2 regions of the Sphaerotilus montanus genome follow, and region 2 is predicted to be linked to the other one. Evidence: predicted binding sites of a transcription regulator. Region 2 holds the regulator's gene; the other holds the start of a gene.
The links. Region 2 encodes HrcA, which represses chaperone genes, less so after heat shock. Its sites were predicted from a motif close to TTAGCACTCNNNNNNNNNGAGTGCTAA; they were not measured.
Positions count from the first base shown of each region.

Region 1 (4,418 bases), 1.5 Mb from region 2:
TTTGATGACTGGACCGCCTCGGTAATGCTTGTACGGCACGACGAAGCAGCCAGCACAACTTCTGAAACCTTGGCCCGGACCGTGTAGTCCTGATACGCCGGCAGCGCGACGGCGGCCAGGATGCCGATGATCGCCACGACGATCATCAGTTCGATCAGCGTGAAACCTTGTTGAACTCGCTTCATGTTGCTTCCTGCAATGGGGGTGGAGATATTTCTGCAGTGCAGGGGCCGTGCCAGCCTGGAATCACGCAGAAACGCCCTGAATCGCCCGCTGCTGCCCGGTTGGAACGACAGGAATCGGTGCTTGGCAAGCCGGTCACTGCCAAAAAATGTCACTTTGCAGGTGCGCTGAACAGGACACGTCACCCTTGTTTGCGGGGGTAACCAGCCCTTCGACAGACCGAACCAGACCAGACAAAAAAAGGGCCGCATCGCTGCGGCCCTTTTCGCTTGTGCGCTGAGCGTTGCTCAGGCAGCGGACATTACATGCCCATGCCGCCCATGTCGCCCATGCCGCCCATGCCGCCGCCGCCCATGCCGCCAGCACCGGACTCGTCCTTCGGTGCTTCAGCGATCATGCACTCGGTGGTCAGCATCAGCGATGCGACCGACGCGGCGTTCTGCAGCGCGGTGCGGGTGACCTTCGTCGGGTCCAGGATGCCCATGTCGATCATGTCGCCATAGGTGTCGTTGGCGGCGTTGAAGCCGTAGTTGCCCGAACCAGCCAGGATGGCGTTCACGACCACGCTCGGCTCGCCACCGGCGTTGGCCACGATTTCGCGCAGCGGGGCTTCGATGGCCTTCAGGACCAGCTTGATGCCGGCGTCCTGGTCCGCGTTGTCACCGGCGATGACGCCAGCAGCCTGACGCGCACGCAGCAGGGCCACGCCGCCGCCAGCCACGATGCCTTCTTCGACGGCGGCACGGGTCGCGTGCAGCGCGTCTTCGACACGGGCCTTCTTTTCCTTCATCTCGACTTCGGTGGCAGCACCGACCTTGATGACGGCCACACCGCCGGCCAGCTTGGCCACGCGCTCTTGCAGCTTCTCGCGGTCGTAGTCGCTCGACGCTTCTTCGATCTGGATGCGGATCTGCTTGACGCGCGCTTCGATGATGTCGGCGGTACCGGCGCCATCGATGATGATGGTGTTTTCCTTGCCCACTTCGACGCGCTTGGCCTGGCCCAGATCGGCCAGCGTGACCTTGTCCAGCGACATGCCGACTTCTTCGGCGATGACCTTGCCGCCCGTCAGGATGGCGATGTCTTCCAGCATGGCCTTGCGGCGGTCGCCGAAGCCCGGAGCCTTGACAGCCACGACCTTCAGGATGCCGCGGATGGTGTTCACCACCAGCGTGGCCAGCGCTTCGCCGTCCACGTCTTCAGCGACGATCAGCAGCGGGCGACCAGCCTTGGCGACTTGCTCCAGCGTCGGCAGCAGGTCACGGATGTTGGACACCTTCTTGTCGTACAGCAGCACGAAGGGGTTGTCCAGGATCGCCGACTGCTTTTCCGGGTTGTTGATGAAGTACGGCGACAGGTAGCCGCGGTCGAACTGCATGCCCTCGACGATGTCGAGTTCGTTGTCCAGCGACTTGCCGTCTTCGACGGTGATGACGCCTTCCTTGCCGACCTTGTCCATCGCCTTGGCGATGATCTCGCCGATCGACGAATCGCTGTTGGCGGAGATCGAGCCGACCTGGCTGATTTCCTTGGTGGTCGTCGTGGCCTTCGAAGCGGCCTTCAGCTGGGCAACCAGGGCGGTGACCGCCTTGTCGATGCCGCGCTTCAGGTCCATCGGGTTCATGCCGGCGGCCACGTACTTCATGCCTTCGCGCACGATGGCTTGCGCCAGCACGGTGGCGGTGGTGGTGCCGTCACCGGCGTTGTCGGAGGTCTTGGAAGCGACTTCCTTGACCATCTGCGCGCCCATGTTCTGCAGCTTGTCCTTCAGTTCGACTTCCTTGGCGACCGAGACACCGTCCTTGGTCACGGTCGGGGCGCCGAACGAGCGCTCCAGAACGACGTTGCGTCCCTTCGGGCCCAGCGTGACCTTGACCGCGTTGGCCAGGATGTTCACGCCTTCAACCATGCGGTGACGGGCGTCTGCACCAAAAATAACGTCTTTAGCTGCCATGTTCTGACTCCGGAATCTTGAATGAATGAAGGGACGGGATTACTTGCCGACGACGGCGAAGAGGTCTTCTTCGCGCATCACGAGCAGTTCGTCGCCATCAACCTTGACCGACTGGCCGCTGTACTTGCCGAACAGGACGCGATCGCCCACGGCAACGTTCAGGGCGATGAAGTCGCCCTTGTCGTTGCGCTTGCCCGGGCCGACGGCCAGCACTTCACCCTGGTCGGGCTTCTCTGCGGCGTTGTCGGGGATCACGATGCCCGAGGCGGTCTTGGTTTCTTGTTCCAGACGCTTGACGATGACGCGGTCGTGCAGAGGACGAAGTTTCATTGCATCTCCTAGATACAGAACGAATTCAGTGGGTGGGTCACTAGCACTCACCGGTGGCGAGTGCTAACAGGACTGATTATAGGAACGCTCCCGGCGCTTTCAAGAGGAGCCCCGCAGAGAAACCGCTAATCTTCTGGGGCTGCTCCCGGCCTGCCTCTCCGTGCTCCCCGCCCGACATGCCCATGAACACCCTGCCCGACGCCCGAACCGCCCTGCCCCCGGACGATGATCTCCGCGCAATCCTGCACAACGAGGTCCATGCACGGCCAACGGCCCGCATCCGGCTGCCGGCACTGGTGGTCTATGTCGCGGTCCTGAACGACGGGGTGCGCCGGGAAGACGAGTGGGCACATCTGAAGCGCCTGCCCGGCCAGGATGGTCTGCGGCTGGCGGATCTGAGCAGCAGCTTCCTGCGGATCCGCCTGGGCAACTGCACCCTCAAGTGGGAGCGCCACAGCGAGTTCACCCGCTACTCCATCGTCCAGGCACTGCCCGAGGGCGCCGGTCTGGATGCGCCGGAGTCGCCCGCGCTGGACACGCTGGCGGTCGATGCGGACTGGCTGCGCGCCATCCCCGGCCGCACGGTGGCCGCCATCAAGCTCGCCATGGTGATCGGCGACATCTCGAACGCCCCGGCGACCGCACGCCTGGGCCAGCAGTGGCTGGGCGGACGCAGCGTGGTGGCCTCGATCATGGGCACCTATGGCCACTCGATCGCGGTGACAGCCTTCCGGCTGCGCGACAGCGGCTTCGAGCACATGCTGGTGATCGCGCCGGCCAGCACCACCGAGACCCGTGCCGGCCGCATCTCGCAGCGCCTGCTGGAGCTGGAGACCTACCGCCTGATGGCGCTGCGCGGCCTGCCGGCGGCCAAGTCGCTGGCGCCGGTGCTGGGCGAGGCCGAGGCGGCGCTGGCCGACATCACCGCCCGGCTGGAGAACAAGCAGGCCACCGACCAGGAACTGCTCGACACGCTGGTGGCGCTGGCGGCCAAGGTCGAGCGCGCCACCGCGGTGCACCAGTACCGCTTCTCCGCCACGCAGGCCTACCACGCCATCGTCGGCCAGCGCATCGCCGAGCTGCGCGAGAAGCCCATCTCCGGCACGCAGGGCATCGGCGAGTTCATGCAGCGCCGGCTCACGCCCGCCATCGCGACGGTGGCCGCCACGGCGCAGCGGCTGGCTGCGCTGTCACAACGCATCGAGCGCACCAGCGGCCTGCTGCGCACGCGGGTGGACATCGCCACCGAGACGCAGAACCAGCAGCTGCTGGCCCAGCTCACGCGCGGGCAGGAGCTGCAGTTGCGCCTGCAATCGACCGTGGAAGGGCTGTCGATCGCGGCGATCTCGTACTACGTGATGAGCCTGCTGTACTACGGCGCGAAGGCAGCGAAGGTTGCGGGTGTTCCCGTGAACCCGGACCTGTTCGCCGGTGCGATGATTCCGCTGGTGCTGTGGGCGGTCTGGACCACGACCCAGCGCATCCACAAACGCCTGCACGCCGAACAAGAACACTGACCCCACCGACAGGAGCCCCCCGATGAAGCTCGAAACCCTCGCCGTCCACGCCGGCTACAGCCCCGACCCGACCACCAAGGCCGCCGCGGTGCCGATCTACCAGACGGTCGCCTACGCCTTCGACAACGCGCAGCACGGCGCGGACCTGTTCGACCTGAAAGTGGCCGGGAACATCTACACCCGGATCATGAATCCGACGCAATCCGTGCTGGAAGCACGGGTCGCGGCGCTCGAAGGCGGCCTCGCGGCGCTGGCGGTGGCCTCCGGCATGGCGGCGATCACCTACGCGATCCAGACGATTGCCGAGTCCGGCGACAACATCGTCTCGGCCAGCCAGCTCTACGGCGGCACCTACAACCTGTTCGCGCACACGCTGCCGCAGATGGGCATCACGACCCGCTTCGCCGACGCGACCAAGCCGGAAACCTTCGCCG
Region 1 covers NZ_JACCFH010000001.1:2,521,413-2,525,830, reverse strand. The annotation lists gene BDD16_RS11415 (pilin) at 1-185, opposite strand, end outside; gene groL (chaperonin GroEL) at 485-2,137, opposite strand; gene groES (co-chaperone GroES) at 2,177-2,467, opposite strand; gene BDD16_RS11400 (DUF3422 family protein) at 2,650-3,984, shown strand; gene BDD16_RS11395 (O-acetylhomoserine aminocarboxypropyltransferase/cysteine synthase family protein) at 4,007-4,418, shown strand, end outside.
Region 1: the regulator HrcA is predicted to act here: its motif matches at 2,508-2,534, upstream of groES (co-chaperone GroES).

Region 2 (4,418 bases):
CGCAGCAGCAGGGTGGTCGGCGCGTCGTCCTGGGCCTCGAAGCCAGCTTCGTCCAGCCACGCGGTCAGCACGGCGGGAATCGGCTCGAACTCGGCGCTGATCTCGGCCCGCGTCTCGCCTTCGCGGACCACGCCGGCATCGCCCCGGCCGCCGAGCGCCAGTTGCAGCGCATCGATCAGGATGGACTTGCCGGCGCCCGTCTCGCCGGTCAGCACGGCGAAGCCGGGTTGAAACTCCACTTCCAGCCGGCTGACGATCACGAAGTGGCGCAGGGACAGCCGTCGCAGCATCAGTGGCCTCCGTCGCCGGGCACGACGCCTTCGTTCCAGTGCAGCTTGTGGCGCAGCGTGGCGTAGTAGTTCCAGCCGCGCGGGTGCAGGAAGCGCACGCGGTGTTCCGAGCGTTTCACGAGGATCTTGTCGCCGTGCAGCAGGCTGGCCAGCGACTGCATGTCGAAGTTCACCGAGGGCTCGCGCGCCGAGACGATCTCGATGCTGATCTCGCCCGCGTCGGGCAGCACGATCGGCCGGTTGGAGAGCATGTGCGGCGCGATCGGCACCATCAGCCAGCCGGCCACGCCCGGGTGCAGGATCGGCCCGCCCGCCGACAGCGCATACGCGGTCGAGCCGGTCGGCGAGGACACGATCAGCCCGTCGGCGCGGAAGTTGGCGACGAACTGGCCGTCCACCTCGACGCGCAGCTCCAGCATCGAGGTCGTGCCGCTGCGCAGCACCACGTCGTTCATCGCCACCGCCGTGTAGATCGCCTCGCCGCCGCGCACCACGCGGCCGTCGAGCATGGCGCGGTGTTCCTCCTCGTAGTCACCGGCCAGCATCGCGCGCAGCGCCTGCGTCACGCGGGCCACGGGGATGTCGGTGATGAAGCCCAGCCGGCCCTGGTTGATGCCCACCATCGGCACACCGTAACGCGCCAGCGTCCGCGCGATGCCGAGCATGGTGCCGTCGCCGCCGACCACGATGGCCAGGTCACAGTGCTGGCCCAGCTCGTCGGGGGTGAGCATCGGATAGCCGGTCAGGCCGGTGTTCAATGCGGTGTCCACCTCGATCGACACCTCCAGCCCACGCCGGGTGAGCAGGTGGGCGATCTCTTCCAGCAGCGGGCGCATGCCCTGGGCCTGGTACTTGCCGATGAGCGCGGCGTGTCGGAATCGGCTGGTCATGCAGAAATTACACCACAGGCGTTTGACAGTTCCCCGCGGGCTGAACCCACCCGGGTACTCCGGCGAACTCTACAATCGGTTGCATGATGGATGACCGCGCGAAGATGCTGTTGAAGACGCTCGTCGAGCGCTATATCGCCGATGGGCAGCCCGTGGGGTCGCGCACGCTGTCGAAGACCTCGGGGCTGGAGCTGTCGCCTGCCACGATCCGCAACGTGATGGCCGATCTGGAGGAACTCGGACTCATCGCCAGCCCGCACACCTCGGCTGGCCGCATCCCCACCGCACGCGGCTACCGTGTCTTCGTCGACACGATGCTCACCTCGCGCCCGGCGCAGCGCTTCGAGGATTCCTCGATGGCGCCGCTGATCGAGCCGCTGCAGCCCGACCAGCCCAAGCGTGTCATCGCCAGCGCGGCGCACCTGCTGTCCAACCTGTCGAGCTTCGTCGGCGTCATCACCGCGCCGCGCAAGACCAGCGTGTTCCGCCACATGGAGTTCTTGCGGCTGGGCGAACGCCGCGTGCTGCTGATCCTGGTCTCGCCGGACGGCGACGTGCAGAACCGCGTGCTCTTCACGGTGCACGACTACACCCAGAGCCAGCTGGTCGAGGCCACCAACTACCTCAATACCCACTACGCCGGCCGCAGCATCGAGGACGTGCGCGAGGGGCTGAAGCACGAGGTCGACGCCCTGCGCGGCGAGATCGCCACGCTGATGCAGGCGGCGGTGCAGGCCGGCAGCGAGGCCGCCAGCGACGACTCGGCCCGCGTCGTCGTCTCGGGCGAGCGCAAGCTGCTGCAGGTCAGCGACTTCGGCAGCGACCTCGGCTCGCTGCGCAAGATGTTCGACCTGTTCGAGCAGAAGACCCAGCTCATGCGCCTGCTCGACGGATCGAGCCGTGCCGAGGGCGTGCGCATCTACATCGGCGGCGAGAGCGGGCTGGTGCCGATCGAGGACCTGTCGGTGGTGTCGGCGCCCTATGAAGTCGACGGGCAGGTGGTCGGCACGCTGGGCGTGATCGGCCCGACGCGCATGGCCTATGACCGCATGATCCAGATCGTCGACATCACCTCGCGGCTGGTCGGCAACGCGCTCAGCCAGAAGTAGGGTGGGCGTAGGGTGAAAATGAAAAGACCCTACAATTGCGGTCCTTCTTCCGGGGGCCGCTAGCTCATGTTGGTTAGAGCAGCAGACTCATAATCTGTTGGTGCCGTGTTCGACTCACGGGCGGCCTACCAATCAAATCAAGGACTTAGGCGCGGTTCGGCGTCTGTCGCAGTCGGTGCGGTGCTTCCATGTAAGCGTCCATGTACGCACTTCTCCACGGTGGCCCTTCGGCGTGGCGCTTTCACCGCGTCAGCATCGCAGCACAGAAGGCAGCGCCAGCAGCGTCGGCATCTGCTCCCCCGTTTTGGGGAGCTGCTCCCCTGAACGGTGGCGCATGTCGGGGCATGGGTTTCCTACCTGCTGGTAGCAAAGGGGCCGGCTCGATTCGGCGTGGCATTCCCCCGACAAGGGGAGAACTTGACCTACCAGCAGGTAGGGCAGCTAGGAACACGGTACCGGGCCATGTTTCCCGATGCAAATACACGGGGCGTGAACCTCAGCGCCAGCAGAAGCGACAAGGCCAGCGCATCGGCTGGCCTCTTGGCGGTTACGTTTTTACCGTCTGACGCAACACGGGTGTTGCATCTCTGCTCGCCTGTATCGGCCTGTTAACTCAGACGCTTCCCCTCTTGCGTCGTCCGATGCCAGCGGCGGCCCGTAGCTCCTTCCTCTGCTGCGGCGTGGACTCACCGAACACCAGCTCTAGCAGCGCGTCCATTCGTTCGGCCTCTTCCTCTCGGTCAAAGCGCCGACACGGGGCATTCACGACGGGCAGCGCCAGCGGTTCGCCGGCCAGCGCGTTGACCATCTCACTCCAACGGCGGCCGGCTTCGGTCATCGTGCGAGCGCCTGGGCAATGGCTTCGACAATCCACCACGCAAGCGCGCAGCCGGTCAGGAGGGCGGTGATGTCGCTCATTGCAGCGTGTGCGTGTTGTCGCCGGCCACGCGCACAACGCCACCGATACCCAGCGCCTCCAGTTCGCGGGCATGCTCTTCCAGGTCGTCCGGGTCCGCGTCCAGTGCAGCGGCGATGGCCTCCAGGCTGTACAGCGGTTCCCCGTCATCGGTGCAGCGGTCAGGCTTCGGCATCTGAATTCCGCACTCAGCCAGCATCCGGCTACAGCAGCCGGGTTCCTTCAGGTTCACGGCTTTGATGACTGCATCCAGCGTGCGCGGGTCATCCTCCCCCAGCGTGTCCATGAGGGTGCGGGCCTCCTTGAAAGCCTCTCGAATGGCCTTCTGGTGCGGTGTCTCGGCGTGCAGCACGGCCCATGCATCCAGCGCGGTCAGGATGGCGCCTATCAGCTCATCGTCAAGCAGCCCGGTAGCAGCACCACGCAGGGCACGCACTCGCGCAGCCTGCACACGCTCCGGGTCTGCCAGCTCATCCGGGTTCATCGCATCGGCCAGCGTGCGCAGGCTGGCGGCGTAGGTGCTGGCGCTGAATGGCGCCATGCCCAGCGCCACGGCCAGCCCCGCCTCATCGTCAGCGGCCACGGCTTCGCGCAGGTCTTCCAGCAGGAAAGCGCGTTCCTCGGCATAGGTGCCCGTGCGTGCTGCGGCGTGGTCGGTCAGCGTCTGGTCAATCAGCGCGGCGAAGTCGTCACCGATAGTGCAGCCGGGCCGGGCGCAGGCCTGTAGAGCCTTCTGGATGGCTTGCCGGGCCTCTGCTTCGGTATTGCCGTGCAGGTCGGCTAGGCGGTCGCTGAACTGGCGCAGGTCGCAGGGCAGGCGCGGAATCACTGCCTCGAACTGTTCAATCGTCGGGCCGGCTTGCAGCAGGTCGCGGAGTTCGGTTTCGGTCACGTAGGCGTTCATGGTGTTGGCGGTAGCGGTCATGGCGTTTGCTTTCGGTGTGGTGTTCATGCGTGGGTCAGCACCAGCCCGAAAGGGTCGGCGTCAGCACGGCAGGCGGGCGGCGGTGGCGCCAGTTGTCGGCGGTCTTCGGTGCGGTAATGGCGCGGCAGCGAGCGAACAGGCGCCCGATGTTTTCCAGCCTTGCGGCGGTGTCCTGCGTGTCGCCTTGGGTGCCCGTTTTGCCCGCTTGGAGGGGCTTCGGGCATGGCGTCATCGGTGTGGCTGGCGTGGCCTCGAAAACAGGCGTTTGTGGCCCGTTTTCCGTGACGG
Region 2 covers NZ_JACCFH010000001.1:1,058,619-1,063,036, reverse strand. The annotation lists gene recN (DNA repair protein RecN) at 1-290, opposite strand, end outside; gene BDD16_RS04720 (NAD kinase) at 290-1,180, opposite strand; gene hrcA (heat-inducible transcriptional repressor HrcA) at 1,264-2,289, shown strand; tRNA gene BDD16_RS04710 (tRNA-Ile) at 2,343-2,420, shown strand; gene BDD16_RS04705 (hypothetical protein) at 2,903-3,127, opposite strand; gene BDD16_RS04700 (hypothetical protein) at 3,204-4,157, opposite strand; gene BDD16_RS04695 (hypothetical protein) at 4,165-4,418, opposite strand, start outside.